2 regions of the Arthrobacter sp. MYb221 genome follow, and region 1 is predicted to be linked to the other one. Evidence: riboswitches for the same ligand, from Rfam matches in the RefSeq annotation. Region 1 holds a riboswitch; the other holds the start of a gene.
The links. Region 1 has a riboswitch for S-adenosylmethionine ahead of CQ015_RS03970 (bifunctional o-acetylhomoserine/o-acetylserine sulfhydrylase). Riboswitches for the same ligand answer to the same signal wherever they lie in the genome.

Region 1 (15,478 bases):
CTGGCGGTGAAAGCGATGCCTCCACAGATGCGGCGGGCGGCGAAAACACCACTTTGGAAATGCTCGTTCCTACCTACTCCACAGGCACCAAGGCCCTGTGGGAAGGTGTGATCGAAGACTTCGAAGCCGAACACAGCAACATCAGCATCAACCTCGAGGTGCAATCGTGGGAAAATCTTGAAGGCGTACTGAAGACCAAACTTCAGGGTAACCAGGCACCCGATATTTACAACGGTGGCGCCTTTGCCGAGTTCGCCGCAGAAGGACTGCTTGCTCCGGTCTCAGATGTCGCTTCACCCGAAACCATTGAGGACTTCCAGCCCGCCTTCGCAGATGCCGAAAAATTTGAAGGCACCCAGTACGGACTGCCACTGATTGCCTCGGCCCGCGCGCTGTTCTACAACGAGACGCTGATGGACGAAGCCGGAGTCCAGGACGTCCCAAAGACCTGGGATGAACTCTACGAAGCATCAAAGCTGATCAGCGAAAAGACCAAGGCGGACGGCTACGGCATGCCTCTGGGCAGCGAAGAAGCCCAAGGCGAGTCACTGATCTGGTTTGCGGGAAACGGAGGCAACTTCGGTGATGCAGATTCGATCTCCGTGGACACCCCGGAAAACCTCGAAGCCGCCGAATTCATGAAGAAAATGATCGATGACGGCGTCACGCAAAACGATCCGGGCGCTACCCAGCGCACCCCTATGCTGAACACCTTCATCCAGGGCCAGCTAGGTTTCGCCTATGCACTGCCACAGACCGTGGGGCAGATTGAAAAGGAAAACCCCGATCTGAAATACGGGGTTACCACGGTCGCCACCAAGACCGGGGAACCTGCAACCTTAGGCGTCGCGGATCGGCTGATGTCTTTCAAGAATGACGGAAGCAAATCGGCAGCCGTCAAGGAATTCATGGACTACTTCTACTCGGCCGATGTCTACACCGACTGGGTCAGCACCGAAGGATTCCTTCCAACTACCCAGTCCGGTTCCGAGAAGCTCGCCGGGGACGAAGTCCTCAAGCCATTCTTGGACATGTTGCCGAACGCGGTTTTCTACCCCACGACCAACCCCGCATGGAATGCGACCGACGGTGCTTTCAAATCGCTGATGGGCGAACTGGGTACCGGTAAGTCCGCCGAGGACGTGCTCAAGGGCATCCAAGCCAAGGCTGACGCGGCCAGCTAGCAGCCTGGGCGAATCCAAGTAACCACGCAATAAGAGGCCCGACGAACGTTTCGCCGGGCCTCTGTTGCCGAACCAAACGATACGGCCGGCCCTCGTAGTTTTCCCGTGGCGCCGAAAGAATAAAGGAGAGCAGAGCGTGAGTACCTCGTTACAGGTCACCCCGGCACCTGCCAAGAGACGCAAACGCGGTAATGACTCGCAGTCATTGCTGTCCTCAGTGCCCTGGATAGGGCCGGCTTTGCTCTTGATTTTGGCCATGGTGGTGTATCCGGCCGGTTACATGATCTACAACTCGACCCGTAAGATTTCATCGGTTGGCACCGACCTTCATTCTGTCGGATTGGACAACTTCGTCACGGTCTTCCAAGATCCGGCACTGCCTCGGATCATGATCAACACCGTGGTTTGGGTCCTCTCCGTTGTCGTGATCACGGTGCTTCTTTCATTGGCTCTCGCCCAATTCTTGAACAAGCCGTTCCCCGGGCGCACTTTTGTGCGAATGGCCGTCATCGTTCCCTGGGCCGCCTCGGTAGTCATGACCACGACAGTGTTCTACTACGGCTTGGATCCCAACTACGGAATCTTCAACAAGTTCTTCATCGACATAGGGCTCATGGACGAAGGGTTCGGTTGGACTAAAAATGCGGTCCCAGCGATGCTGGTTTCGATCGTCGTTGCCATTTTCGTTTCGATACCCTTTACCACCTATACGCTGCTCGCCGGGATGCAGGCCATCCCGGAAGAAACCCTAGAGGCAGCTCGGGTGGACGGGGCAGGTAAATGGAAAACCTACATCTTCGTGATCCTCCCGCAGCTGCGCTCGGCGCTCGCCGTCGCGGCTCTGATCAACATCATCAACGTTTTTAATAATCTCCCTATTCTGAAGGTGATGACCGGTTCGATTCCGGGAAACAGCGCCGACACGCTCATGACCTACATATTCAAGGTTCTGCAATTTGATCGCCGCTTGGATATCTCCTCAGCACTTTCCGTGGTGAACTTCGCCATTGTTGTTGTCATCGTGGCCATCTACGTCAAGTCCGTCAAACCAATGCAGGAGGTATAGAGATGGCGTTTCTCGTCACCGCCGATCGTGCCTCGCGCAAGACGGTGATCATGCGCATGCTGATCGGTGTACTAGTTGTTCTCATCTTCCTTCTGCCATATCTGGCCATGCTCATTGGCTCCATAAAAACACAGGCGGAAATCCTCTCTATTCCGCCGGATTATCTCCCTCGTGAAGGTGCACAATGGTCGAACTACGCTTCGATGTGGGCGACTCCAGAGACACCGGTCCCATATAACCTCATTTCCACGATTGTCATCTCGGTTTTCGCCACGCTGTTGGTGCTTTTGGTAGCTACCCCGGCGGCGTATTACACGGCCCGTTTTAAGTTCCCGGGCAAAATGGTGTTCATGTTCTTGGTCATTGTGACCCAGATGCTGCAGCCTGCGGTGCTTACCGCCGGCCTGTTTAAGCAGATGCTTGCGTGGGATCTACATGACACGTGGCTGGCCATGATTCTGATCAATGCGGCCTTTAACCTTGCCTTCGCCGTATGGATCATGCACTCCTTCTTCGCAGGCGTTCCGCGCAGCATCGACGAAGCCGCGCAAATCGACGGTGCAGGAAAACTGCGCGTGCTCTTCACCATCAATCTGCCCTTGGTTTGGCCGGGCATCGTCACCGCGGTGATCTTCACCTTTGTCTCCTGCTGGAACGAATTCGCAGCGTCATTGGTGATCTTGTCGACGGCCGAGAATCAGCCGCTCTCCGTGGCGTTGACGAAGTTCGTGGGACAGTACTCCACCGCCTGGCAGTACGTCTTTGGGGTTTCGATTGTCGCGATTGTTCCGGTGATCATTCTGTTCGCCCTGATTGAAAAACGACTGATCGGTGGCCTTGCCGCTGGGGCGGTGAAATAGCTATGCCAGGTAACGCGCCTGCGCTGGAAATCGTTGCAACTTCACCAAGCTGTGCCGCGCGCGCGGTGGGCGCAGGAGCCGACAGAATCGAAGCATGCCAAGCGTTGGAACTCGGCGGGCTTACCCCAAGCCCCGAACTGCTGGTCAAAGCCCTGGAGCAGTCGCCCCCGCTTGGCGTACATGCACTTTTGCGTGAGCGTCCCGGTGATTTCACCTACACTGCCGAGGAACTAGATTTGCTGGTCAGCCAGGCGCAGCGGCTTGCCTTCGAAGGAGTGCAAGGACTGGTCATCGGGGCTACGACCGCTGAAGGATCCCTAAATATCCCGGGGATTCGCGTGCTGATCGAGGCTGGGCGGCAGATCAATTCGCAAATGGAAATCACGGTGCACCGCGCCATCGACGCAACGCCCGATCCTGCGCACAGCGTCCTTGAGCTTTTGCAACTTCCGGTCACACGAGTGTTGACTAGCGGAGGACGAAGTACGGTTGGTGAAGGGCTACCCATGATCAAACGCATGGTGCAGCGTGCCGAAGGAAGAATTGAAATCATGTCCGGTGGTGGCATGAAGCCACGGGACGTGCGTGCGGCTTATGCCACAGGCATAGCGGCAGTTCATTTCTCCGCCAAAACACCTTATGCGCAGAGCCTGGCCGTTGATGAACAACAGGTTAGAGAACTACGCAATTTACTTGATGATTTGCACTATTAGAGAGCTGGATCCATGAAACGCGAGGAACGCCTGAACCATATCCTCGACCTCCTGGCTAGCAATGGCCAGATTGATGTCGAGCAGATTGTTCAGCAGCTGGAAATCTCGCCTGCGACTGCACGACGGGACCTGGACTCGCTGTCCAATGCCTCGCTTCTCACTCGAACCCACGGTGGAGCAGTCTCAAACACGGTCGCCTATGACCTTCCCTCGCGGTATCAGCGTGAAGACCATGACGAACGCAAACTTCAGATCGCAAGGCTCGCCGCTGGCATGGTTGAAGCCGATACCGTGGTCGGACTTTCTGGGGGCACTACCACTAAAGCAATAGCCATTGAACTGGGCATGCGCCAGGATCTAGTGGGGGAGCCCGGTCGTATCACCCTCACCGTAGTTACCAACGCAGTCAATATCGCCTCTTTGCTCGCCGTGCGCCCGCACATTCGCGTTATGGTCACCGGTGGGGTGCTCAACGAGCGCTCCTACGAGCTTGTCGGCCCGCTAGCGCAAAATTCGCTTGGCAAAATCACACTCGATATGGCTTTTGTAGGCATCAATGCGCTGGAACCGAGCATCGGAGCGATGGTCAGCGATGAGATGGAAGCAGCAGTCAACGAATTGATGATCAACCAGTCTCGTAGGAGCTACCTGGTGGCAGATGCTTCGAAGATCGGAGGGCATTCCTTCGTGATCTTAGATCGCGAAAACCTCACCGGTCTGATCACCGACGATCAGATCACGGACGAGCAACGGGAGGCCCTTGCCATGGCAGGGATCCCGGTCATCACCAAAACGGGAATGTCTGCGGCACAGTAAGTGCATCGGGCCAACGCTGCAGCATGGTCAGGCGCTGCAGTATGATCCGCTCGGACTCCTTGCTCAGCCGCAGCACAGCAGTCGAAGTCTATGATCGATATGTGACTGGTGAAAAGACATTGACGACGAGCGGCACTCGCATCCTGAAGATTGAGATTTTCCTCGTTCTAGGGCTCTCACTCGGACAGAGCGCCGTGTATTCGCTTATCAGCTTTGCCGACAAGGCGACTCGTGCGCCACTGCGCGAGCAGACCACATCCATGAACAATCCGTTGAACACGCGAGAATACTTTGACCTGGCGTACCAGCTCCTGGATATCCTTTTCGCCCTGCTCCCGGTGGCCCTCGCGCTCTATTTCATGCATCGAACGCTCGGACGAAGCATCAGGGACATAGGCTTCGATTTCCGTCGTCCTGGCAAGGATGCGCTGCTCGGGGTGTGCTTGTTTCTCGTCATGGGAATCGGCACGCTAGGCGTATATGCAGCGGGTCGAGCATTCGGCATCACCACAGCGCTGGCCACGGCAAATCTCGCAGACTACTGGTGGAGTGTGCCGGTGCTGGTCCTTTCAGCGGTACGCCATGCAGTACTGGAGGAAGTCGTGATGTTGGCTTTCCTCTTCGGCTACGGCAAGAGACTCAATCTTGGACCCTGGGTGCTGATTCTCGGTTCGGCCCTGCTGCGCGGAAGCTATCATCTGTACCAAGGGGCCGGACCGATGATCGGCAACTTCGCCATGGGTGTGGTCTTTGGCTGGCTCTATCATAAATACGGTCGCGTCATGCCCCTGGTCATCGCACATTTCCTGCTGGATGCCGTTGGTTTTGTAGGCTTCTTGCTCATCGGCCCGGCCATCGGCATTGGTGCCTGAGCACTTTCCAGATTCACGATGGCCCAATTTCGGAGTGCTTTTAGCAGGGGAGTGAAAATGCAGATTAGCGAGCTTCAGATGAATGGCCTTGCCGAGGTGGTCGCACTCTGGCAACGGGTGGAACTCACCCGGCCTTGGAATGATCCGCTGGCCGATGCGGAACAAGCGCTACGCAACGAGTCATCCACAATTCTTGTGGGGCACCGCGACGGAGCGCTGCTTGCCTCCGCGATGGTTGGTTTTGATGGTCACCGCGGGTGGCTGTACTACGTTGCGGTCCGTCCCGAGAGCCAGGGCCAAGGACTGGGCCAACAGATCGTTGGCGCGGCCACCGATTGGTTGCGCCGACGTTCGGTGCCCAAGGTGCAGCTGATGGTTCGCTCCGAGAACTCGCAGGTCATTCGATTCTACGAGCAGCAAGGCTACGAAACCCAAGACATTGTGGTTTTGGGCAAGCGGCTATAGGCAGAGCAGAGCCTTGCCAGTTTGAGCGCACAACTGGCATTAAAGAAGAGTAGGTGGGGGCGCCATTGCCCCCACCTACCTTCGTGCGTACCTTGTCTTACAGCACCACGGTACCGTTATCGGTTTCGAAAGTTACAGACAAGATGCCCGGGGTCCCGTTGGGTGCTTCATACTCCATGCTCACCGCACCGAGATTCACGTTTTCTGGCTGCCCCAGCCAATCAAGGACTCGGTCGCGTGAACCGGCAATGGCAATGCTCTGGATCTGGCCAGCGGGATCCAGCGCACGGGAAGGGTGCAAGTCTTCGGTGCCGGCGTCCCAGCGCAACAAGTATGGAACCTGCGGGTCCGCGATCAGACCCTTGATGCCAATCTGCTGCCAGGTGAGTTCGCGGCCGTCAGGGAACTTGCGGTTACCCGGAACCGATTTGCGTCCCAGGCGCTCTTCTGCGCTTGAGAGATCCTCAACTGAAACACACCATCCCATCCATCCGCCGCCCAGCTCGGAACGGGCACGGACCGCCTGCCCAAACGGTGCCTTGTCGCTAGCGGGGTGGTTCAGAACTTCAACTACTTCTAGGTATTGGTCATGCTTGAGCGGGAAAATTACATTGCGAGTTCCGAATCGCGGATGCACGCCTCCCTTGACGAATTCCAAGCCCAAAGCCTCGGAGATTCTTTCGGCGGTTGGCATGAGCCCGTCCGGGCCACATGCGTACGTAACGTGATCTAGCCTCATCATGTGCCCATCATGTCACTATGTGATTCAAGTCTCGACTTAGGCTACCCTAACTGGCAAACTGGCGATCGAACGCTCTGCATAAATTGCGTTATAAAAGTGCAATATGACCGATTGCGTCACTTTGAGCCACTTCATATTGCCAAGATCTTCGGTTGTCCGGCAGACTTGTGTCAGGTCATGAGTCCCAGTAACAAGCCCCGGCTTACTGGGCGGCAACCCTCCTCCGCGGTGGGGTGCCCCGGGTGAAGACCTGGCCCTCGGCACAAACTGTGTCTAGGACAAGCGCGGGTTACCCCCTGGAAAGTACCTCGACGAGGAGCTTCCTGTCGGTGTGTTTTTTAGTGGTGTACCCCCATAGTCAACAAGCTATATGGAGGAAACCATGAGTAACAACTGGTCATTTGAGACGCGTCAGATCCACTCCGGACAACAGCCCGACCCGGTTACCGGAGCGCGTGCCTTGCCGATCTATCAGACGTCTTCGTTCGTCTTCCCCAGCGCAGAGAGCGCGGCCGCGCGCTTCGCCTTGCAGGAGCTGGAGCCGATCTACACTCGCATTGGAAATCCAACCCAGGAAGCCGTCGAAAACCGCATTGCCGACCTCGAAGGCGGTGTCGGCGCACTGTTGCTCGCCTCCGGGCAGGCGGCCACCACCTTCGCCATCCTGAACCTGGCCCAGGCCGGCGACCACCTCGTTGCCAGCCCAAGCCTGTATGGCGGAACGCAGAACCTGTTCAAGCACACGTTGCGCAAGCTCGGCATCCAGGTCACCTTCGTGGCCGATCCGGATAACCTGGCGCAGTGGCGCGAGGCTGTGCAGCCAAATACCAAGGCGTTCTTCGGCGAGGTGGTCTCCAACCCGCGTCAGGACATCCTGGACATCGAGGGAATCTCGGAGATTGCCCACGAAGCCGGTGTTCCGTTGCTGGTGGACAACACCTTGGCCACCCCATACCTGATCCGTCCGATCGAGTGGGGCGCGGACATCGTCATCCATTCGGCCACCAAGTATCTCGGCGGGCACGGCACCGCCATTGCCGGCGTCATCGTGGATTCGGGGAAGTTCGACTTCGCCAAGGATCCGGAACGCTTCCCTGATTTCAACACCCCGGACGAGTCCTACAACGGTTTGGTGTTCGCCCGAGATCTGGGCGTCAACGGCATTCTCGGCGCAAACCTCGCCTACATCCTCAAGGCACGCGTGCAGTTGCTGCGCGACCTGGGCTCATCGGTGGCACCCTTCAACGCCTTCTTGATTGCCCAAGGGCTGGAAACCCTGTCGCTCCGCGTGGAACGCCACGTGCAGAATGCCAAGGAAGTCGCCGCCTGGCTTGAAGGCCATGAGCAAGTCGAGCTGGTCGCCTATGCCGGGTTGCCTTCCTCGCCATGGTTTGAGCGTGGCCAGAAATATGCGCCAAACGGTGTTGGGGCGGTCATCGCCTTTGACGTTGCCGGCGGCGCCGAAGCGGGCAAGGCATTCGTAGATGCCCTAGAACTCCATTCAAATGTGGCGAATATCGGCGACGTTCGCTCGCTGGTGATTCACCCCGCTTCGACCACCCATGCACAGCTGACCGAGGCGGAACGCCTGTCGGCCGGCGTGCGTCCGGGGCTCGTTCGGCTGAGCGTGGGGTTGGAGAACATCAAGGACATACTCGCTGACTTGCAACTTGGTTTTGCTGCGATCGCAGAGCCTGCTAACCAGGAATTGCAGGAAACCCTCTAGGCATGGCATCCATAGTGACTACCGAAGAGACTCTCGACTCGAAGAACCTCGCCGACGGACAGGACGGCATTTTGCGCCGCGCGTCCGTGGGGGAGTACACCTTCGAAACCGGTGGATACCTGCCGCGTATCGAGCTGGCCTATGAATCATGGGGGCAGCTGAACGCGGACGGGTCAAATGCGGTGCTGGTTATGCACGCGCTGACCGGTGATGCTCACGTATCGCAGGGAGATTCGCAGACCCCGGGCTGGTGGGAAGACTTTGTCGGCCCCGGGCTGACCGTTGATACAGACAATTACTTTGTCCTGGCCATCAACATCATTGGTGGTTGCAATGGATCCACCGGGCCCGGTTCGCTCGACGAACACGGCGAAGCCTGGGGCTCACGTTTCCCCTTCGTCACGATCAAAGACTCGGTGCGCCTTGAGGCACGCCTGGCCGACCTGCTCGGGGTGCACACCTGGCATACGGTCATCGGTGGTTCCATGGGTGGAGCGCGGGCCCTCGAATGGGCAGTCGAATTTCCGGAACGGGTCAAGAACGTGGTTGTCATGGCCTCCAGCGCGCAAGCTACGGCGGAGCAGATCGCATTTGCGCAGGTGCAGACCGAGGCGATTCGCCTCGATCCAAATTTTGCGCAAGGCGACTACTACGCCAACGGTGTGCGCCCGGATGCCGGCTTGGGCCTAGCCCGCCGACTGGCGCATATCACCTACCGCTCCGAAGTCGAGCTGGAGACGCGTTTCGCGCGCAAGCCGCAGCCCGGGGAACAGCCACTGGATACCTCGGAAGGTGCACGCGGACGCTACCAGGTGGAAAGCTACCTGGATCACCAAGCGACCAAGCTGGTGCATCGGTTCGATGCGAATAGCTATCTGGTGATCACCGAGGCCTTGATGAGCCACGACGTTGCTCGCGGATACGATTCGCTACGTGATGCCTTGGCCCGTCTGGCTAAGGTGAACGTGGTGGTTGCCGCGGTCAGCAGCGATCGGCTGTACTTCCCGGCACAGTCTGAACTGCTCGCTGCGTCGTTGCCGAAGCCGAAACCGGTGCATTACATCGATTCACCGATTGGCCACGATGGCTTCCTGACGGATGCCAAGCAGCTTGATCCGGTCTTGCGGGCCCTGGTTTTTGACGACTAGGAACTCGCCTAGCTAAGTATCCAAACATAAAAGGAACGCAGTTTGATCCACCAGTAAGCGGTGCATCAAACTGCGTTCCATTGTGCGTTGTGGGGCTCAGTCCTGCATGGGGGCGCTATCCCCAGCGCCCAATGACTCATTCGGCGGTGGCAGGGTGAACGGGGTGGGTACCGGGCGTTTGGCCGTCACCCCGTCACCGGAAGACTGGTGTCGAATGCGGCGCAAAACCCATGGCGCAAAGTACTCGCGTGCCCACTGCAGATCTTCGATTCGCGCTTCGCGCCAGCTTCGTGGCGCGTTGTCCAGCTGAGCATTCAAGGACAGCTCGTGGGGTACGTTCAACGCATCCAAGGCCATCGCGGCGATGAGCTGATGTCCCAGTGGAGAGAAATGCAGCCGGTCGGGGTCCCACATGCGTGTTCGGCGCAGCTCATTCAAGGCCCAGAGGTCGCCCACCACGGCATCGTAACGTTGCGCAATTGCCCGCACGTTTTCGTTGTATATGGCGACTTTCCCGCGTATGCCGCCAAGGACAGGCGTATCGCGAATATCGGGTCCGGTGAGCAATAGTATTGTTGCGCCGGTCTTGCTCAGATCGCTAATCGCCCGCTCTAGCTGTTCGGCGATTCTGTCCGGATCGCCGCCGGGGCGAATGACATCGTTTCCTCCAGCGCAAATGCTGATCAAGTCTGGTTTGAGATTTATTGCCGGGGTCACTTGTTCGGAAATGATCTGGCCGATCAGCCGCCCACGGATGGCCAAGTTTGCGTAGGAAAAGTCCGGAACGGTGGTGCTCAACTGTTGGGCGAGACGATCTGCCCAGCCGCGGTGCCGCCCCGGGTTCTGCGGGTCGGGGTCCCCGATACCCTCGGTAAAGGAGTCTCCCAGCGCCACGTACCGGCGCCAGGGGTGACTTGTTTCGTGAGCGGGGAGGGATGATTCGGACGCAGAATTTTCAGACACAACAATATTGTTACTTTTCGGTAACTAGCTGTCAATGGCGTCAGCGGGAGGTCACCCCAGCAGCGCCTTGCTGCGAGTCGCGGCGTATTCTTCGCGGGTGATGATTCGCCGAGCGAGCAGATCATCTAGCTCTGCGAGTTTCTGCTCCAAGTTCTTATTCCGCGCCAACAGGTGAGCGTTGGCCGGCAGTATTCCTGGATCGGACTGCGGCGAGTAGTATTTGGCCCCGGATTGCTTGGTTGACTTGAAATTACGCACAAGCAAGAAGGTGGTAGCGGCCGCCATGAGGACAAAAAGAGCGACGATGGCTCCGAAAGCAAAAGGCATCGCGTTAAAGAGCGTGTCAAGAGCGCCAAAGCTTCCGGCGGAGTCATCATCCACATAACCGAAAGGAGTCGAATCATTGAGCTCGCTGAGCTCATCAAATTCTTCCTGAGTGAGTTCTGTAATTTCTGCTGCAACCTCAGTGATATTCATGTCATCCAATATGTTCGCTCCGCGCACGTCGGGTAGCTCTCAATGCGTTGTTCGGAATGCCGCAACGCATGTTGATATCGTTAGTCAACCATGGATCTTTCAGCCTTCCCTTATTTATTCCAAACGTTACATTATTGTAATGGCGACCCAGACGGTGAATCGATTTGCCGAATCCCTGCTGGCATCTGGTTGACTTGATGCGTGAGTGAAAATATCTGGAATCCCACCGTCATTTGGTCCCGGCCCGAAGCCGAAAGAGCCGGCACGCCGCTATTGGTCTTGCTTCATGGTTATCTTTCCAACGAGGAAGATCTCATGGGGTTGGCTCCCATGCTTCCCGAAGAGTTCACCATCGTCTCGGTGCGTGCGCCTCAGGCGCTGGGGCCCGGCTTCACGTGGTTTCCGCTGATGCAAGACCTGGATTACTCCTTCGATGAGGTGAAGGCCGCAATCTCGGACCTGTGGAGCTGGCTCGAACCGATCACCAGGCAGCACTCTTCGGTGAGCCTGCTGGGCTTCTCGATGGGCATGGCCGTGGCAACTTCGCTGTTGCGGCATCGGCCGGAGGCGATCACGGCAGTTGTCGGCCTTTCGGGGTTTGCGGTGCCGGAAGAGGGCAGCGGCTTCTTCCAAGACGAAAAGCTGCGCCAGATGCGCAAGCCACTGTTTTGGGGCCGTGATCAGGATGATCCGGTGATTACCGCCGAAAAAATTGAATACACGCACGGGTGGGCCACCAGCGACGTTCATGTCACCAAGGTGCTCTACTCGAATATGCTGCACTCGGTGAACGCGCAGGAGATGGCGCACGTGCATGAGTTCCTCAGCGCCGTAGTACTCCAAGGAGCTGCAACCTAAACGCCTTGTATCAACCTATTGACACAAGGCGTTGCCTCCTGCTTGTATTGTTCCAATGATACAAGCGGGAGGCCGGTGTGCCTCTCATCACGTGAGGAATTCACATGAGCAACGTCTTGCCGTTCTTGGTGCTAATAGGATTCGGGCTTGCCCTGACCTTGCTGATTCGTCGTGGCGTGTTATCGCAGCGGCGGGCTGACCTGGTGAATCTGGCGCATCGCGGCGCCGCCGCCGAAGCGGGAATTGCGGGGAAGGTACTGCGAGCCGTGCGTGCACGGAACATGGCGGCGCTGATAGTTGCGCTACTTGCTGGCACTTGGGCAATTTACCTCAATCAAGCTTTCCCGAAGGCCAATGGGCTGCAGCTTGTCGCGGCTCCAGTCGGCATCTGGATACTGGTAGCCATTGTTTTTATCATCTTCCCCATCCCGCACGATTTCGCTAGTGCCGAAGAAGGGAACGGCGCGCGTGTCAGCGCAGACCTCACTCCGCGATCGACGGGAATGTTTGGCCCGGCTTGGGGGATAATTGTCCCTGGAGTGATGCTCGGTGCCACCCTGATCGGACTGCTCGTTGCGGGCTTAGCATCCTCCCCGGACGAACGGGGGCGATACCGCATGCTGCCCTATGCTTCCGCCAACGGCGCCAGTCTCGACGAAAACATGATGGTCACCGAGGTGTCGCTCGGTGACGGCGCCACGGGGCCATTCCCCGGCTGGTACTACGGAATTCCGCTGCTGGTGTTCCTCGTGCTGGGGGCGCTACTGACCTTGTGGGCGTTGAACCGCAATGCTCGGCGTCCGAGCCTGCGCAGCCCTGCGCTCCAAGGTTTCGACAACGCGGTGCGCACACATAATGCTTACGTGCTGAGCACCGGGTTCAGCGCAATGCTTTGTTTTCAGTTGTTGCCGTTGCTCGCCATGGCTGCGTCAGCCATCTACAACGCTGGTTACACGCTGAATTTTGTAGTTGGCGAAACCTACACACGCGGAGCCCTACCCGAAGGTTCCACGGACCTGTGGAACGCGGCACTGGCATTGAGCCTTGCGGGCCTGGGGCTGTTGGTGCTTGTCGTCGGTGCAATACTTCTCGGTCAGCTGGCTGGCTGGATTGCCACGATTTTCAAGGCGACGGATAAGGAAATAGGGGAGGGGGTAAGCGCGTGATCACCCTTGACCCTTCGGATCCCAGCGGGCCATCCGAACAAATCAGAGCCCAGCTTGCCGCGATGATCCAAGGTGGGGAGCTCGCCGCCGAGACGAGGCTACCTCCGGTGCGGCAGCTCGCAGGTGACCTGCGTGTTGCCGTAGGTACGGTGGCCAAGGCGTATAAGGAACTTGAAATCGCCGGCCTGGTACGCACCGGGCGAGCCAACGGAACCCGAGTGAATCCGGGACAGATTCTCACCACCGCGCTGCTCTCCGAAACTCGCGCACTCGCTGGCAACGCAAAGGCCGCCGGCCTGAGCCTCGCGGAATTGCAAAGACTCGTGGCGGCGGCCTGGAACTCCTAGCCGCCGCCACAAAGGGGTGTTCAACTACCTCGAACTAAGCTGTTTCGACAACGACGGATTCGCCTTGGACGGTGACCTTGTCGCCTTGGCGCATCTGAGCGCCGCGGCGCGTTTCGACCTTGCCGTTGACCCGTACAAGGCCCTCTTCGATTAGTTGCTTTGCGTGAATGCCGTCTTCTGCCAACGAAGCGAGCTTGAGCAGCTGTCCCAGACGAATCGATTCGTCGCGGATTTGGATGGAGAATACCTCGGAATTTGCCATGCTCCTATCATCGCGCACATCGGACGGCGCGCATAAATGAATTTCAGGAAAATCCCGTATCTGTGGTGGAGCCGACAGCGCATCGTCCGAGGCATGGCTAAATCTGGCATTCCGCACGACGGCGGCAGATTTCTGGGCGCCCGAGAGCGCGGAACCGGCGACCGCCCAAACGATGCCCGGCGCGAAGCGCGAGGGAATATCCCTTGGTGTGCGCCAGCCCGAGCAGACACGATAGGCTTAACCGGTATGTGTTTCCTACGGACCGCAACCAGCGGCCTCGTACTTTCCTTTGGAGTTGAAGATGGCGCCACAGTCCAAGCTTGATCAGGTTATTTCCCTCGCGAAGCGTCGCGGATTCGTTTTTCAGGCTGGTGAAATTTACGGTGGTTCCCGATCCGCATGGGATTACGGGCCATTAGGCACCGAGCTGAAGGAAAATATCAAGCGTGAATGGTGGCAGAGCTTCGTGCGCGGACGCGAAGACATGGTGGGGCTCGACTCCTCCATCGTCCTGCCTAAGGCTGTCTGGGAAGCCTCCGGACACGTCAAGACCTTCACCGACCCGCTGGTCGAGTGCACCCAGTGCCACAAGCGCCACCGCGAAGATCACCTGATCGAGGCATTCGTAGCCAAGAAGGGCCGTGATCCAAAGGACGGCATGAGCGAGATCGCCTGCCCCGACTGCGGAACCAAAGGCCAGTTCACCGAGCCGCAGCAGTTCTCCGGCCTGATGAAGACCTTCCTCGGCCCGGTGGATACCGAAGCCGGCATGACCTACATGCGCCCGGAAACCGCGCAGGGCATCTTCGTGAACTTCGCCAACGTGCTCAACGCCAGCCGCAAGAAGCCGCCCTTTGGCATCGGCCAGATCGGCAAGGCGTTCCGCAACGAAATCACCCCAGGCAACTTCATCTTCCGCACCCGCGAGTTCGAACAGATGGAAATCGAGTTCTTCACCGCTCCGGAAGACGCCGATCAGTGGTTCAAACACTGGGTTGACACCTGCTGGGCCTGGTTCCTGGATCTGGGCATCAACCCGGAGAACCTGCGCCAGTTCGACGTGCCGGAAGACGACCGCGCCCACTATTCGGCTGGCACCATCGACTTCGAGTACCGCTTCGGCTTCCAGGGCTCGGAATGGGGCGAGCTCATGGGCGTCGCCAACCGCACCGACTACGACCTGACCAGCCACAAGGATGCTTCGGGTTCCGACCTGTCGTACTTCAACCAGGCCTCCGGCGAACGCTACGTGCCATTCGTGATCGAGCCTTCCTTCGGCCTGACCCGTTCCATGATGGCTTTCCTGGTGGATGCCTACACCGAGGACGAAGCACCGAATACCAAGGGCGGCGTGGACAAGCGCACCGTGCTGAAGCTGGACCCGCGCCTGGCGCCGGTCAAGGCGGCCGTGCTGCCGTTGAGCCGCAACGAATCGCTGTCCCCGAAGGCCAAGGACTTGGCCGCCGAGCTGCGCAAGCGCTGGAATATCGATTTTGACGACGCCGGGGCCATTGGCCGCCGCTACCGCCGCCAGGATGAGATCGGCACCCCGTTCTGCATCACCGTGGACTTCGATACTCTCGATGACCACGCGGTCACCATCCGCGAACGCGACACCATGGCGCAGGAACGCGTGGCCCTTGACCAGGTCACGACCTACCTATCCGAGCGTCTGAACGGAGCCTAGAGCGCATGAGCGATCTAGCATTCCGCGCCTGGCGTTCGGGCGATGACCTCGAATTGCTGCAGATCTTCGGCGATCCGCTGTCTCCGCAGGCGTACCAGGACCGCACCATGCTGCGCGAGGACAGCG
Region 2 (15,478 bases), on a different contig from region 1:
CGCTCAGGCTCAGCAGCTGCTCGATTGACTGCTCCAAATCATGCAGATAGCTTGCCAAGGCTGCCGCCACCTCCGCGTGGGTATGCTGTTCGCGCCACAGCACCACCCGGAGCATGGTGGAGCGCGCCTGCTCCGCGCAGTAGCGTTCGGCGATCATCACGAGGCCCGAGGCAGGATCGCCGGGAACTGCCAGCGCGCCGGAATCGATCTCCGTGCCCTGGAGGCGTTCCTCCAGCAAGGCCGTGAGCAGGGCGAACTTCGCCGGGAAATAGTAGAACAGGAGCCCTTTGGGTACGCCGGCATCCCTGGCGATATGCGAGGTAGGGGTCCCATCGAAGCCTTGCGCCGCGAACAGCTGTTCGGCTGCATTCAGGATGCGGGTGCGTGCGGAGGCTCCGGTTTCGTCGTTGGCACGAGGAGAGTGCTTGCCGCCGTGGGTCGGGGTGCGCAGGGGCATTGGGGAGATCCTTCCGCGATTGAGCTGCGGGCAAGAATGACGCGTGCGACTCAGCGGGCTCTGCCCGTTGTCCCGCACGCGTCCGGTTGCGTGTTGCAGATGGTTGTCAGTGCGCTGCCCGCGTGCCGCCGTGGGCTTCGTGGCGCATGTGCATCGCCGGTGCTATTGCCCAGAGAGAAGCAACCAGGCCGACGGCGCCACAGATCCACGAGACCCAAGAAGCAGTGGCATAGCCGCTTGCATAGGATCCGAGCCAAGGGGAGACGACCAAGAGCGCGCTGACCGCGGCCAGCACCCACTCCAAGCTGACCAGCCGTGGCATGGCGACACTCCATATGCCGACTACGACCATCAGGGCGCCAAGGCCCACCATCAGGTTCATGGACATCGTGGTGCCCGCGACCCATGTTGTCGACAGCGCGGCGTATGCGCCAGCCACCACGACAACCCAATCTTGCCACCGAGTCCACTTCTTCATTGAAAATCACCTTCCTAGAGGTCGGAGTGCTCCCTTTGGGAGTCAATTTCCAATTTATGTTTGATTGACCGCCCGGTCAATAGTTTATCCGGGGTACCGGACTGCGGCTGGGGAGCCGATTCGCGCCGCGCATGCCGCCGGGCAAGCAGCCCTCTGATGGTCGTATTTCCGGTAGCCAACGACGACTTTTTGCCGGTTCACCGGCGCTAGTGATGCAGGCTCGGGCGATAGATGAGCTCTTGCGTCCGGCCATCGAGCAGTCGGGACTCTACGAGTTCCAGGTCGAAGTCCTCGGCCCCCTCGAAGATCGGTGATTGCCCGGTCAGTCCGGTGAGCACCGGGAAGATGGTGACTTGGATATAGTCGACGAGGCCGGCTGCCAACAGCGAACGATTCATGGACAGCGAACCGTGAGAGCGCAGCGGCACCAGCGACTCGGCTTTCAGCCGCGGAACTACGGCAAGGGCATCACCGCGCTCAATGGCCGCGTCGGGCCAGTCCAGCGGGCCGACGAGGGAGTTGGAAATGACGGTGGCAGGCTGCTTGTGCATGGCCTCGCCCCAAGGGTCATCCACATCCGTATATTTCTCCGCCTCGGCCCAGAACTGGGCAAAGAGCCGATAGGTGTTTGCGCCGAAGACCATCCGGCAGGGTGGCGAGTAGTGCTCGAGCCGCCGAGCGAGCAGCTCCGGGCCCTGTTTGCCCCAGTAGCCGCCCCAATTTCCGGTGGCGCTGCCGAAGCCGTCGAGGCTGGAGAAGATGTCGAAGGTATATGTCGCTGCCATGGGAACTCCCCGTGAAATCGGCGCTAAGTGCACCTCACCTTACGCCTCGCAGGTGCGCGGGGGAACCCAAAGCAGGCATCAAGTCAGGCGTTCTCTGAATGCGCTGCAAGGCTTCGATTGCGCAGCACGTTCTTTTGCACCTTGCCGGTAGAGGTGCGCGGCAGATCCTGCGGGAACACGATGGTGCGTGGCACTTTAAATCCAGCTAGCCGTTCGCGGGCAAAATTGATCAGGGTCGCCTCGTCCAGGCTCGAACCTGTGGTGCGAATGACATAGGCGACCGGACGCTCGCCCCATTTGTCGTCGGGGACGCCCACCACCGCAAGATCCAGCACCTGCGGGTGCGCGGCGAGAGCCTGTTCGACCTCAATGGTGGAGATGTTCTCTCCACCTGAAATGATGATGTCCTTGGCCCGGTCACGGACCTGGAGGTAGCCGTCCGGGTGCATCACTCCCAGATCGCCGGTATGGAAGTAACCGCCGAAAAAGGCCTGCTCGGTGGCTGCCTCATCGCGGTAGTAGCCAATCATCACGTTGTTGCCGCGAAAGACGATCTCACCCATGGTTTGCCCGTCGGCGGGAACGTCCACCATATTCTCGTCGACGATGCGTGCGCTTTCGGCGGTCAGCATGCCCACGCCTTGGCGGGAGAGCATTGCGGCTCGCGTGTCCGCATCCAGTTGATCCCAGTCATCCTGGTATTCACAGATGGTGTAGGGGCCATAGACCTCGGTGAGCCCATATACATGGACCACCTCGATGCCCAGCTTCTGCAGCTTCGTGATGATTGCCGGGGACGGCGGGGCGCCGGCGGTGGTGATGCGCAGCGGATCGCCCAGGGCGTGGGCGCGCGGTGAGTCGGCAATGATCGAGCAGACCGTGGGGGCTCCGCAGAGATGTGTAGCGCAAAGATTCTCAATGGCGTCCCACACCGCATCCTCGCGCACGCCGCGCAAGCACAGGTGCGTGCCACCCGCGGCGGTGACCGCCCAAGGGGTGCACCAGCCGTTGCAGTGGAACATCGGCAGGGTCCACAGGTAACGGGTCTTTGCGGTGAAGCCTTGGTGATGGGCCTCGCTCAGCGAGTTCAGGTAGCTGCCGCGGTGCGAGTACAGCACGCCCTTGGGTTTGCCGGTGGTGCCCGAGGTGTAGTTCAACGTGATCGGGGCGCGCTCATCTGCCACCTCGTAGCTCAGGCGTTCCTCGCCGGCCGCGTCCAGCAGCTCGGAGAGCACCGCGTCCACGGCGACCGCCGGTCGCGCTCCGGCGTATTGGTCATCGCTGATCTCGATCAACGCTTCCAAGCTCGGAATCTCGGAACGCAGGGTCGAAGTATTTGCCAACAATTCGGTATCGGCGAACAGCAGCTTCGACTCGGAATGATCCATAATATAGCGCAGCTCGGGCGCCGACAGCCGGGTGTTCAGCGCGATCAGCACGCCCCCGGCCAGCGGAACCGCGTAGTGGGCCATGAGCATCTCGGGAGTATTCGGCGCAAGTACCGCGACGCGGTCCCCGGGCGCGATCCGCGCCTTGACAACCTGGGCGAAGCGCTGCACGCGCCGCTCGAATTCGGCGTAGCTGTACCTGCGGGTCCCGTGGATCACCGCGGTCTTCGACGGGTATACCTCGGCCGAACGCTGCAGGAATCGCAGGGGTGTGAGTTCCGAGTGGTTAGCCTGAGTCATGACCATGTGTGCGATATCCTTCGATTCGTATCCGTGGTTTCCTTCAGCCTGCGCCTGTGAGCTGAAGCACTTGCGACCTTCATGGTGGCATGGACCTCGGGTTCAATCCAAGAACCGCAGTATCAATTCGTTCAGTGGCCGAAATTCAGCGCCGGGTGGCAGTTCGGTCGATGAGCGTCTCCGGGGAGATGCCGAGAATCCTGTCGTCACCCTCTTGCGGGGTGCCGCGACCGTCGGTGTTATTCGTCAGCACCCAGAGCTCGCCGGTCTCGCTGGCCTTCACATCCCGCAGGCGCCCATGGTCACCTACGAGGAACTCGGTGGAATCGTGAGGCGTGCTCAGCTCCACGGTTCGCAGGCGCTCCCCGCGCAGGTTGGCGATGTAGAGGACCCCGTCGTAAATGGTGATGCCGCTGGGGCTCGCGGACTGCGTGCTCCATTGCTGGATCGGGTCGCGGTATTCGGGATCTTCCGCAATGCCTTCGTGCGCCGGCCAGCCGTAGTTGGCTCCGGGCTCAATAATGTTCAATTCATCCCAGCGGTTCTGCCCAAACTCGCTGGCATACATGGTTCCGTCGGGAGCCCAAGCGATACCTTGTGGATTGCGATGGCCGAAACTGAATACCGGCGAACCGGGGAAGGGGTTGTCGCCGGGGACCTCGCCCTGAATGGTCAGCCGCAGGATCTTTCCGCCTAAACTTTCCAGATCTTGAGCCGAGGATTCATTTCCAGCGTCTCCCACGGTCGCGTAGAGCATCGAATCCGGTCCGATGGCTAGACGCCCCCCGTTGTGAATTCCTGCCGATGGCAATTCGGACAGGATCGTCCGCGGATGACTCAGCGCGAGCGCACCGCTGTCGCCGGAAAGTTCGAATCGCTGGATGCGGTTGCCGTCTTCTGCGGTGGAGTAGGCGAAAAGGTAGGGCTGTTGAAAGGCCAGCCCAAGCAGTCCGCCTTCGCCACCATGAACTACGTCGTCCAAGCGGATGATTTGCCGGGCATTGCCCGCTGAATCTATTTCCACGATCCGCCCCGAATCGCGTTCTGAAACGATCAGCGTATTTTCGGCGAAGACCATGGACCAGGGGGCGGCTAGCTCGGCTGCGATCCTTCGCGGTTCGGGCGACTTGGTATCGACTGCCCTGCTGCTTGACGTGGCGCCGGGGGAACGCGGTGCTTCGGCGGCGCATCCGGTGAGCATCGCGGCGCAGGCGAGAATTCCAAGGAAAACCGTGATCTTCGGATTACCAGCTATTCGAGGCCGCATGGTTTCAGGCTAGCAAGATCCGTTCGCTATGCAAGAGGCTGGGCGCTTCGTATCGCACCGAAGGGGAGCGGTATCAGCGGGCCGCGCAGCCGCATCCGAACCCTCCTGTGATTGAATAAATTTCCGATGGACCCTCGAATACTTGTGGCTCATCGAATTTTGGGTTGAATATTTCGATTTGCGAAGCAATTTGTTTGACGCGCGGGAGCTTAGGCCAATATCGTTTTAATCAGAATCATGAGCGTCAGCTAAAGGCCCTGGCTAGCTGGCCGGCAACCCTCTATACGGTAGCGGGGTGCTCCAGGTGAAGATTCGGTGTCGCGCAACACCGCACGATACAAGTACCGCACATCGAGGCGTTAAACCTTCGACGGCGGGTAAGAGCAAGTCAAAGCTGCTTTAGCCTGCCGCCGACCGTCGCCGTACCGGTGGGCATGAAGCAAAGGAAGTCAAGGCATGTCTTTGAATCAAGAACTTGACGCACTGACGCTGCGCAAGGTTTTCGCCCAGCACCCATCGGGAATTGCCACTCTGTGCGCCGAAGTCAACGGGGAAAAGACGGGAATCGTCGCCTCCTCATTCACCGTAGGGGTTTCCTTGGAACCGGCGTTGGTGATGTTTGCCGTGCAGAAAACCTCGAACACTTGGCCGAAGCTGCAGGACGCAAATCGAATCGGCGTTTCGGTGCTCAGCGAGCGCAATGAAGGGGTCTGCAGGCAGATCGCTTCCAAGAGCGGAGATCGATTCCGCGGTGTGGACACCCACACCAGCGACGACGGCTCGTTGTTCATCCATGACTCAACGCTGTGGCTCGACACGACGATCTACAGTGAGGTTGAGGCCGGAGACCATTGGGTCATCCTGTTGCAGGTCCATGGCCATAAGGTCGCCGAGCATTCACCGTCGATTTTCCATGATTCACGATTTCACTCGTTACCAGTCCCGGAACTCGTCTAAATAGTTGTCTTCGCTTCGCGCCACCTGTCATTTTCGCTGACAAGTGGCGCGCAGTCGTTTAACTGGCCCGGCGAGCTTGGACCGCGCGGGCGCGTTAAGTTCATATGACCGCAGAGGGGTGCTCTGCATCGAATTGTGGATTACTCGCCTCGAAGTTACGTTTCAGTAGCTTTTTGGAGCGGTGACTACCGCGTTCTTCACGAAGATTCTTTCCACAAAACTATCCACACCTCTGTGGATGGTACGTTGATAAGTCGATGAAGCGGGTTGAAAACACCGGAATCCCGCGAGATATGCTGTGGATAACGTCATTTGCGAAGGTTGACTCTACAAAGAAATTAACTTTCTATCCACAGGTGTGCAAACAACAAACTCCAAGTCAGATAGTCATTAGCGCAACTTAAGTGGGGTAATCCACAAGCTTCTCCCCAAGTCGCACACAGGGTCATCCACAGCTAGAGGGGGATTATCCACAGATCTTGTGGATAACAGAGTTTGCGGCTATGGATAAGAGACCTACTGTTGGCTTTGGGACTGATATATCCACAGGTACCGCCGACACGATAACGTCGGTTGGCGGTGACATGCTTGAGTGTTGCCATCATGGCACAAGGGTATTTCCCAGAGGGTCAATAGGGGATGGAAGTGTCAGTTATGAGCGCGGAGCCGGTCTACGAGAGTCAGGGTTCGGAAGCGGGTCGCACCCCGCCGCAGGATATTCCTGCCGAAATGTCGGTTCTTGGCGGCATGATGCTGTCGAAGGATGCGATCGCCGACGTGGTCGAGGCGCTGCGCGGAACAGATTTCTATCGCCCGGCCCATGAATCCATTTTTGACGCAATCATCGATCTCTACGGACGAGGCGAACCAGCCGATGCCGTGACGGTCTCCGATCTGCTCACCAAGCGCAGCGAGATCGCCCGCGTGGGTGGCGCCGCCTATCTGCACAACCTCATCCAGCAGGTGCCCACCGCCGCGAACGCCGGCTACTACGCCGAAATCGTGCGCGAACGCGCCGTATTGCGCCGCCTGGTCGATGCCGGGACCCGGATCGTCCAGATGGGCTATTCGCCCGATGGTGAGGTTGACGCGATCGTCAACGAGGCGCAGGCCGAGGTGTACAAGGTCGCCGAGAACCGCAACAGCGAAGACTACGTGCGCCTGAGCGACATCATCGAGGGAACCGTCGATGAGATCGAGAATGCGGCGAACGCCGGCGACGGAATTACCGGCGTGCCAACCGGGTTCTACGAATTCGACGAACTGACCCAGGGGTTGAAGGGTGGTCAGATGATCATCATCGCCGCCCGCCCCGCAGTGGGTAAGTCGACCTTCGCCCTGGACTTCGCCCGTTCCGCGGCAATTAAGAACAACATGGCCACCGTCTTCTTCTCGCTGGAAATGGGCCGCAACGAAATTGCGATGCGCCTGCTCTCGGCAGAAGCATCCATCCAGCTGCAGGATCTGCGCAAGGGTTCGGTGGAAGACGCACAATGGACGAAGATTGCGACCACGATGGGTCGCTTGAACGAAGCTCCGCTGTTCATCGACGATTCGCCGAATATGTCCATGATGGAAATCCGCGCCAAGTGCCGACGGCTGAAGCAGCGCAACGAGCTGCGCATGATCATCCTCGACTACCTGCAGCTGATGAGCTCGGGCAAGCGCGTGGAATCGCGCCAGCAGGAAGTGTCCGAGTTCTCGCGTAACCTCAAGCTGCTGGCCAAGGAACTCGACGTTCCGCTGGTTGCCCTCTCGCAGCTGAACCGTGGTTCCGAGCAGCGCACCGACAAGAAACCAATGATCTCGGACCTTCGTGAATCGGGATCGATCGAGCAGGACGCCGATATGGTAATCCTGCTGCACCGTGACGATGTCTACGACAAGGAAAACCGTCCGGGTGAAGCCGACGTGATCATCGCAAAGCACCGTGCCGGCCCCACCAAGACCATCACCGTGGCGTTCCAGGGCCACTATTCGCGCTTCAGCAACATGCAGAACGACGGCTAGCCTGCCGAGGCAGGCCTACGGCACAGGGCAGGGTCCAGAAATCCGCAAGATTTCTTGGCCCTGCCCCTTGGTTCAGCTGCGTTCTCCGTGCATGGCTTCGTGCCGATGATAGTGCTGAAAGCGCCGTCCATTCGCGCCGCGCGTGGGGCTGGCTGCCTAGAAAAGGCCAAGGACACCGCTGGAGAGTATCCCGGTAGCTCCCACCATCAGCGCTAGGCAGAGCGCGGTGATCTTGACCAGTCGGCGACGCGTATCTTCGTTAAGCATGGGTTCAGCTTACAAAGCCATGCGGTGCATCCACTAACCATCGGTGCCGAATCGGCGTCCGAGAAGTTCAATGAAAGAATGGCCGCATGCCATCACCACGTGACTCTGCGGTAGATTCCGCAACGGTTGAGTCGATCTATGCCGCCAAATATTTGGCGACCACCCTGGGCATGTTCGTCCTGGTCTTCTTGGTGGGTTTCGAAGCGTTGGCGGTTTCCACGATCATGCCGCTGGTCAGTGAGCTGCTCGATGGACAGAAGTACTTCGCGCTGGCCTTTGCCGCACCGATTGCCAGCGCGATGCTTGGCATGGTTGCTGCGGGAGAGGTTTCGGACCGAAGAGGCCCGAAGATTCCGCTGTACGCTTCCGTGGCTATTTTTGCCGGCGGCCTGCTTATCTGCGGCACCGCGGCGGATATGCAGGTGCTGATCCTCGGAAGAATTTTGCAAGGCATCGGTGGCGGCGCCGTGACCGTGGCAATCTTTGTGCTGATCGCTCGGGCATATCCGGCAAAATTGCACAGCAAAATTTTCGCACTTTTCGCCGCCGCCGGGGTGATCCCGGCGTTGCTCGGACCGTGGATTGCGGGCCTGATCGCCACATACCTCGGTTGGCGTTGGGTATTCCTTGGGGTGCTGATCTTCATCGCCTTCGCGATCGTGGCGGTCATCCCGACCCTGCATCGCATGGATTCTGCACGCGATGCAACCCTCGGTCCGGTCTCCATCAAGCGGCTACTGCTCGCGGGGTTCACCGGGGCTTCGGTGATCGCCATGAACCTGCTTGGGCTCATGGACAATGGGTGGCCCTCCGTCGTCGCCCTGCTGTCAGCGTTGGCGCTCGCCCTGTTGGCGATCCGGCCGCTGCTGCCCGTAGGGACCTTCAGCGCCCGGCGTGGAATGCCAGCCACGGTGCTGACCCGATCGCTGGTGGCTGGAGCATTTTTCGGCACAGAGGTCTACCTGCCGTATTTGCTGCGCGAAGACTATTTTCTGCCTCCGGACCGCGCGGGTCTGGTGCTCACCGCCTCCGCATTGTCCTGGGCCCTGGGCTCGTGGCTGCAGGGGAAAGCCGGTGAACGTTTAAGCAATTCCGCATGCATCGGAATCGGCGCCCTGGCCGGGGCGTTCGCCATCTCCACCGCGCTTTATGCCGCGTTGTTCCACCCGTCGGTGGCCATCATCGTGGTTGGTTGGGCGATAGGCGGATTTGGAATGGGAATGATCTTCCCACGCCAAAACGTGAATATGCTGGCCCTCTCCGGCAAGCAGGAACAAGGGTTCAACTCCTCGGCGATGACCATGGCGGATGCGCTGGGCAACGCGGGAGTGACCGCGCTTGGCGGGGTCATCTTCGCCACGGTGGCAGTGGGGCTGGGCTTCGCCGCGGTCTTTGCCTTCTCGTTGTTCCTGATCATCGTACTGCTGGTCGTTACGCCGCGGATCGAATCCCCGGCGGCGGCTGGCCCTAAGTAGCCCAGGCGTATGGAAACTGAGCTCCCAGCCATCGGCGCACCGGCCACCAGGGCGCTGCTAAGCGCTGGTATCACGAGCCTCGAACAAGCGGGCGAAACCGGCGAGAAAGCGCTGCTTCGGTTGCATGGCGTCGGACCAAAAGCGCTGCGCATCCTCCGTGAAGCCCTGGACAAGCAGGGTCTTGAGCTGCGCAGCTAGGCGCGTGGCAGGACTTTCAGGTGCTCTGGGGTCGTCGCGACGAGGTGTGGCTGGTATTCGGCGTGCTTAGCGACATAGGCCTTGACGTACGGGCAAACTGCCACGATCTTGGCTCCACCGGCGATGGTGTTGTCCAACGCGAATTTCACCAGCACACTGGCCAGTCCTTGTCCGCCGTATTCTTCGTCCACGGTCGTGTGGAAAAAGATCCGCTCGGTGCCAGCGGAACCGGTGAATTCTCGAAAGTGGGTTGCGCCAATGACCTTTCCATCATCGTCCAGTGCATATCGCCGACGTTCGGGCAGGAAAACAGGGGTGATTTCGCTCATTTGGTGGCCGCTTTCTAGGAGGGGTTAACTCGTGTACGTAGTCGGACGGTAGGTAGCGCCGGCGCCGGCAATGGCGCGGGAGTGTTTTCCGGAAATGGGCCAAAGCGGTCCTCCGAGCTGTCTCCTGGTTCGGCGCCGATTTCCGCTTGGTACTGCGCGCGGAATGCGAGGACTTCTTCATGGCTGCGTCCCACGAAGTTCCACCACATGAGGATCTCCTCTTTCAGCGGCTCTCCGCCGATCAGCAAAGCGCGGACCGGCTGCTCGCCGGCAGTGATGCGCAGCGTGGTGCATCCGGCCCGGACGAAGCCCAGTTCGCGGTGCTCAAGTGGTTTGCCGTTGACCGTCGGGCGGCCCTGATCAACGAGTACACCGTGTTCGTGATGTGCGGGGACCACGATTTCGACCTCGGTATGCGGGTCGAGGTGCAGTTCGGCCCCGCTGAGTTCGGTATGCGTCTTCACCGGGGAGGTGAGGCTCTGCTCGCCAATCGCGAGAGTGCCGAGGAAAACGTTGAGCATCCATCCTTGGCCGTATATCGGTTCGGGACGGTAATTTTCGAAGGTTGGTTCCATATTGCGCACCCGGTCAGGCAGGGCGGTCCATAGCTGGGCTCCGTGCAAGATCGTGGTTTCTTCGCAGAGCATTTCGGAATGCGTGATTCCGTATCCAGCGGTCATGAGGTTCAATTCACCGGGGCGCACTTTGGCCTTATGCCCGGCCGAGTCGATGTGTTCGATTTCGCCGGAGAAGAGCCAGGAGACGGTCTGCAGTCCGGTGTGCGGATGCCGTGGAACGTTCATCCCGCCGGTGAGCGCTACGTCGTCCGGTCCGTAGTGGTCGAGGAAGCACCACGCGCCGATCAGGCTGCGCTGTTTCTGCGGAAGAGTCCGGGAGACCGTCATGGCTCGCGGGCCACCGAGGGGGACTGGGCGGGGCTCCAGCGCCTGAACCTCTGAGCGTGCATCGAGGTTGCTGCAGTCGATTTCCGCCGGTGCCTGTTCAAGGTTGCTCATAACCTAAGACTAGGCAGGATGCCTGATTCGTGCCACCCATAGGGCGATGGTTCCCGCCCAGCTGGCCACGGCCACCCAAATCACTATCTGCCCCAGCGTAAAGAGAGCCGAGAAATCCGGTATTGATCCCAGGGAAAGGCATGCGGTGGCGAGCATGCCCAGCGGGAAGACAATCGCCCAAAGGCCAGTTTCATAGCTCAGCGGGTGGCGGTGGATGATGTGCCGCCAGATTCCGAAGACCAGCAGCAGGGGGATGAACCATAACCCTATGGCGAGCAACGCCAAGGTGGTAAAGGCGATATTTGCTTGCAGCCAGTTCGGAATCTCACCGCGGTTTGCCAAGCCGAGTAGTTGCGAACCGGTCAATACGCTGATCGCGGTGGACCCCATGAAGATCCAATACGTCGGTGAAAGCGTCTCGGCGCGGTTCGGATAGCGGATCATGCGCACCGTCACGAGGGTAGCGGTCAGCAGATAGAGCGCGCAGCCTAGCAACCAGATAGCTAAGGCAAGCATGGCGGCCCAGGCGCCGAAGCTCGTATGATGCGCTAATCCGCCGGCAACGGATTGGGTGGCCACCACCCAGAGGAACCACGACCCATTTGCGTGGGTCAGTGCCGGTTCCGGACGTTCATGCAGCACCAGCCCGGCGGGAATCGCGTAGGTGGTGATCAGCCAAATGAGCGTCCCGAATATCAGCGCGGTCAGTGCGGCGCCCGGGAGCTTCAAAACCGCCAGTGCGAGGGCTAGGACATTCGAGGCCGCGACCACGGTGAAGAACCCAAAACCAACGGCCGGGTTCAGCGCATCAATTTGCACCGCCGTCGGATAGCGCACGACGCGCAGGACCAGCACCGTGAGTAGTCCGAGGAACATGATACCGGCCAGGATGCAGAAAGCCTGGCCGAGGGCGGAGAACCCGGAAAGCAGCAGACCCATGCCTACGATGCCGGTGGCCATCACGCTGGAGAATACCGACGGGGCAAGGGTGGCTACCCATCGGGTGAATCGTGAGCGGCTAGCACGCAGTTCTGGGTTCACCTAGGTCTCCTTGAAGTCTTCTTTGCCGAGATGTTGAGGCTAACGCCTGTGGCGCTCTGCCGCCAAGCCCCGTCTCAGGATGCTGGCGTACGATCTTAGTGTCGGTACCGGCATGAACCCCAAGGAGAACAAAACATCGTGGACAGCTCCAATCTTCGTCGTGATGATCTGCTCAAGCTTGAGCGGCAGTTGTGTTTTGGACTGGCTGTCGCCTCACGATCGGTGATTTCAGCTTATAAGCCGGTGCTCGACCCATTGGGGCTGACCCACCCGCAATACCTGGTGATGCTGGCCCTGTGGGAATCTGCTCCAATCGGTGCGCGGGAGCTCAGCGAAAAGCTGCATCTGGATCCCGGGACGCTCTCCCCGCTGGTCAAGCGCCTTGAAAAAGCCGGATTGCTCGAGCGCAGAAAGAATCCGCGCGATGAACGCGCGATCTTGATTGAGACTACCCAGAAGGGTGAAATGCTGCGTGAGCAGGCGTTGGATATTCCCCATGAGATGCTGAGTCGGCTGAACTTAAGCGAGCAAAAAGTCGTTGAATTGTGCAAGATTCTGGGCGATGTGGTGGACGCGGGAATCGCGGCGCCCGCCGAGTGATTAAGGATATAGTTGGTGCACCAACTATTGGAGTAGGCTTAAGTCACGGACGCAATTGGCTCCGGCGCCCTGACAAATTGAGGTTTCCCCATGGACGAGTCACCACTGCCCATCATCAGCGACACCACCGGCTTGAGTCTTGGATATCGTGCCCGATGGCGCCTGAAGTATTTGGGGTTGAGTATTTTCGGCCCGGCCGAACGCTCGATCATGACCAGCCCACGCGAACGCATTAAATGGGACCGCGCCATGATGGTGCTGCGCGCCCACGAGGCCGCCGGAACTCAGGCCGATGAGCTAACCGTATATACCGCTAGCCGCATGGAATCCCGTCGCCCCAAATAGCCGGCTTTAGATTCCCCGCCGAGAGCACGGTAAAATCCGAGTATGCAGGAAATGAATGAACTTGTCTTGTCCCGGCAATTCGCCGCTCCTCGTGCTGCGGTCTGGGCCGCATTCGTCGAACCGGAGATTATTACGCAGTGGTGGGGACCGCATGGCTGGACGGTGCAGGAGGGCTCGGTAATTCTCGAGCCGAAGGTCGGGGGACGCCATGAGCTGACCATGGCACAAAGCGATAACCCGGAAGCTCAGGTGCCGCTCAAGGCAGTGGTCACGATCTTTGACGAACAGGTATGCCTGGCCAGCGCCGATGGTCCGCATGAGATGACGCTGGATCTGGTCATTCACACCAAGCTGGACTTCAAGGAATTTGCCGGCCAGACCTATGTGACCTTGACGCAGGGCCCATTGCCACATGAAGTCATCGAGAGCAGCCAAAAGGCCTGGAATTCCGCGTTTGCAAAGCTTGAATCGTTCTTGGCCGAGTACTTCTAAATTGGCTTCGACACCAGATAGCTGCGCGCGGACTTGATCCGTGCGGTTTTCGCTGCTCCGGTAAAGCGCAGCACATGGCTAAAAGCCGCGGAGATATCCTGACCGTTGGTGATATTTCCATCGGTGCTTCCTTCGCGACCGTGAGTGAGCACGCTTTTGAATTCGAGTGATTTCGTATCTCCTGAAATCATTACCCAGCTACAGAGCGCCTCGATCCCGTGCAGCGTTTCAAAGCCAACTATTTCCCATTCAATGTCCTCGGTGAGCCACAGCCTGAGATGATCCAGATCTCGCCCGTGCAGCGCCACGATCACTTCCTGAATCACCAGATGCCGTGGGGCATTACCGCAATTCTCCGGATAGCTCACTTGCATTGCTGACGGTTCGGCGCTCATCTTCTCACTTGCCTGAATTTGGACTCTAAACGGTTCGTCCCACTATAGCCACCAGCTGAACTCCGCGCGCAAAGCGAACTAACCGCGGCCAATATAGGGCATCCCTGCAGCGGTAATGGTGAGCTGATTGACCGAGACGGTGAGTGGGCTGTTAGCCAGGAAGGCTACGGCTTGCGCTGCCTGTTGCAGGTCGAATGTTGGCTCAACCTTGCGCGAGCCGTCGGCTTGCAAGGCTCCTTGCGAGGTGCCGAGTTCGTCCATGATGTCGCTAGCAGTGTTGCCGATGTCGATCTGTGAAGCGCAGATGCCAAACGGGCGGCCATCGAGTTCAATGGACTTAGTCAGCCCCGTGATGGCGTGCTTGGTAACTGCATAGGCCACCGACCGTGGTCGGGGCACTTGAGCGGAAATTGATCCATTGTTGATAATTCTTCCGCCGCCATGCAGCTTCATATGCTTAAAAGCTTCGCGGGCACAATTCATCGCTCCGGTCAGGTTCACCTGGCAGACTTTCTCCCAGTCCTCCGCGCTTAGCTCATCGATGGAGACCGCGGGACCGAACGTTCCGGCATTGTTGAATAGCGTATCGAGACGACCAAAATGCTCGGTCGCCTTCGCAAATAGGCATCGAACCTCTTCGGCGGAGGAGACATCGGCTTGGACCACTAGAGCGTTGCCGTGGCCTTGTGCTGCTTCCTGCAGTGTCTGTTCGGTGCGTCCGGCCAAGACCACATTCCAGCCTTGGGCTAGTAGCAGCCGTGCGGTGGCCCGACCTATGCCGGTGCCGGCTCCGGTGATCAGGATGCTGGACGTCGGCATGTTTGCAGATGGCATATTAACTCCTTTTGGCATCTAGCCTAGTCGCAGGTGCCATGGCAGCCGCGTATGTGAATCCGCCGGAGCATGCCTGAAGTTCGGCAGGTCCAGCGAAGCCGATGCAGGTTGCCGCGGGAAGGACAACTAGGCTTGGAAAGACTCAAAAATGAACTTTGAAGGAGTCTTGTGTTCCTCGACGTGCTGTTCGGTGTCCTGCCGCTGTTCTTCGTGATGCTCATTGGCTACGCGGTCAGTTATTCACCGAAATTCCCGCCCAGCGTGGAACCGGCTCTGAACGTTTTTGTCTTTTACGTGGCACTGCCTGCATTGCTGTACAAGGTGGTTGCCCGGGCCGATGTTAGTCGGGGAGTTCCGTTCGATTTCCTGTGGGTCAGCATCGTCTCGACGTTGGCATTCGCCCTCATCTGTTGGGTCCTTTTCCGCTATGTGTTGCGCGTAGAGCGCGGGCGGAGCCTGGCTGGCATGCTCAGCACCAGCTTTGGCAACGTCTCCTATCTGGGAATTCCGGTAGTTCTCGGGGTGCTCGGCAGCCAGGCCGGTCTCGCCGCAGGCATGGGGCAGCTGGTCCACAACGTTATTTTTATGGTGGGTTTTCCCATCTTGGCCCAGCTGATGATGCCGGCAGGCCCGGGAAACAGGCATAAGCCCAGCGGTCGCCGGATCGCGTTGACGGTTCGCAATGCACTGCTTTATAGCCCGGTTTCCTGGGCCATGGTGTTTGGCGGAGCAGTGGTGATGTGGGGGATCCCCATTCCAAAACCGCTTGATGACACCGTAGACCTCATTGCCGCCGCGGCAGCCCCCGGAGCCTTGTTCGTAATCGGTCTATCCTTGCGGCGCA

Region 2: another riboswitch for S-adenosylmethionine. It lies ahead of CQ015_RS09695 (flavin reductase family protein); the one in region 1 lies ahead of CQ015_RS03970 (bifunctional o-acetylhomoserine/o-acetylserine sulfhydrylase).

What each region holds. Positions count from the first base shown of each region.
Region 1 is NZ_PCPW01000002.1:323,009-338,486, reverse strand. It holds gene CQ015_RS04010 (extracellular solute-binding protein) at 1-1,184, shown strand, start outside; gene CQ015_RS04005 (carbohydrate ABC transporter permease) at 1,321-2,250, shown strand; gene CQ015_RS04000 (carbohydrate ABC transporter permease) at 2,253-3,110, shown strand; gene CQ015_RS03995 (copper homeostasis protein CutC) at 3,113-3,823, shown strand; gene CQ015_RS03990 (DeoR/GlpR family DNA-binding transcription regulator) at 3,836-4,639, shown strand; gene CQ015_RS03985 (CPBP family intramembrane glutamic endopeptidase) at 4,759-5,511, shown strand; gene CQ015_RS03980 (GNAT family acetyltransferase) at 5,569-5,976, shown strand; gene CQ015_RS03975 (VOC family protein) at 6,074-6,718, opposite strand; SAM riboswitch class IV at 6,892-7,009, shown strand; gene CQ015_RS03970 (bifunctional o-acetylhomoserine/o-acetylserine sulfhydrylase) at 7,101-8,444, shown strand; gene CQ015_RS03965 (homoserine O-acetyltransferase) at 8,447-9,592, shown strand; gene CQ015_RS03960 (SGNH/GDSL hydrolase family protein) at 9,689-10,555, opposite strand; gene CQ015_RS03955 (hypothetical protein) at 10,607-11,032, opposite strand; gene CQ015_RS03950 (alpha/beta hydrolase) at 11,234-11,890, shown strand; gene CQ015_RS03945 (hypothetical protein) at 11,995-13,056, shown strand; gene CQ015_RS03940 (GntR family transcriptional regulator) at 13,053-13,403, shown strand; gene CQ015_RS03935 (RNA-binding S4 domain-containing protein) at 13,438-13,665, opposite strand; gene CQ015_RS03930 (glycine--tRNA ligase) at 13,967-15,352, shown strand; gene CQ015_RS03925 (GNAT family N-acetyltransferase) at 15,358-15,478, shown strand, end outside.
Region 2 is NZ_PCPW01000006.1:192,496-207,973, reverse strand. It holds gene CQ015_RS09720 (TetR/AcrR family transcriptional regulator) at 1-457, opposite strand, end outside; gene CQ015_RS09715 (hypothetical protein) at 564-935, opposite strand; gene CQ015_RS09710 (dihydrofolate reductase family protein) at 1,142-1,720, opposite strand; gene CQ015_RS09705 (AMP-binding protein) at 1,804-3,414, opposite strand; gene CQ015_RS09700 (sorbosone dehydrogenase family protein) at 3,554-4,675, opposite strand; SAM riboswitch class IV at 4,909-5,025, shown strand; gene CQ015_RS09695 (flavin reductase family protein) at 5,132-5,632, shown strand; gene dnaB (replicative DNA helicase) at 6,287-7,642, shown strand; gene CQ015_RS09685 (MFS transporter) at 7,996-9,384, shown strand; gene CQ015_RS09680 (DNA-binding protein) at 9,394-9,582, shown strand; gene CQ015_RS09675 (GNAT family N-acetyltransferase) at 9,579-9,911, opposite strand; gene CQ015_RS09670 (pirin family protein) at 9,926-10,927, opposite strand; gene CQ015_RS09665 (tellurite resistance/C4-dicarboxylate transporter family protein) at 10,937-11,968, opposite strand; gene CQ015_RS09660 (MarR family winged helix-turn-helix transcriptional regulator) at 12,107-12,568, shown strand; gene CQ015_RS09655 (hypothetical protein) at 12,659-12,913, shown strand; gene CQ015_RS09650 (SRPBCC domain-containing protein) at 12,956-13,405, shown strand; gene CQ015_RS09645 (hypothetical protein) at 13,402-13,800, opposite strand; gene CQ015_RS09640 (SDR family oxidoreductase) at 13,879-14,634, opposite strand; gene CQ015_RS09635 (AEC family transporter) at 14,803-15,478, shown strand, end outside.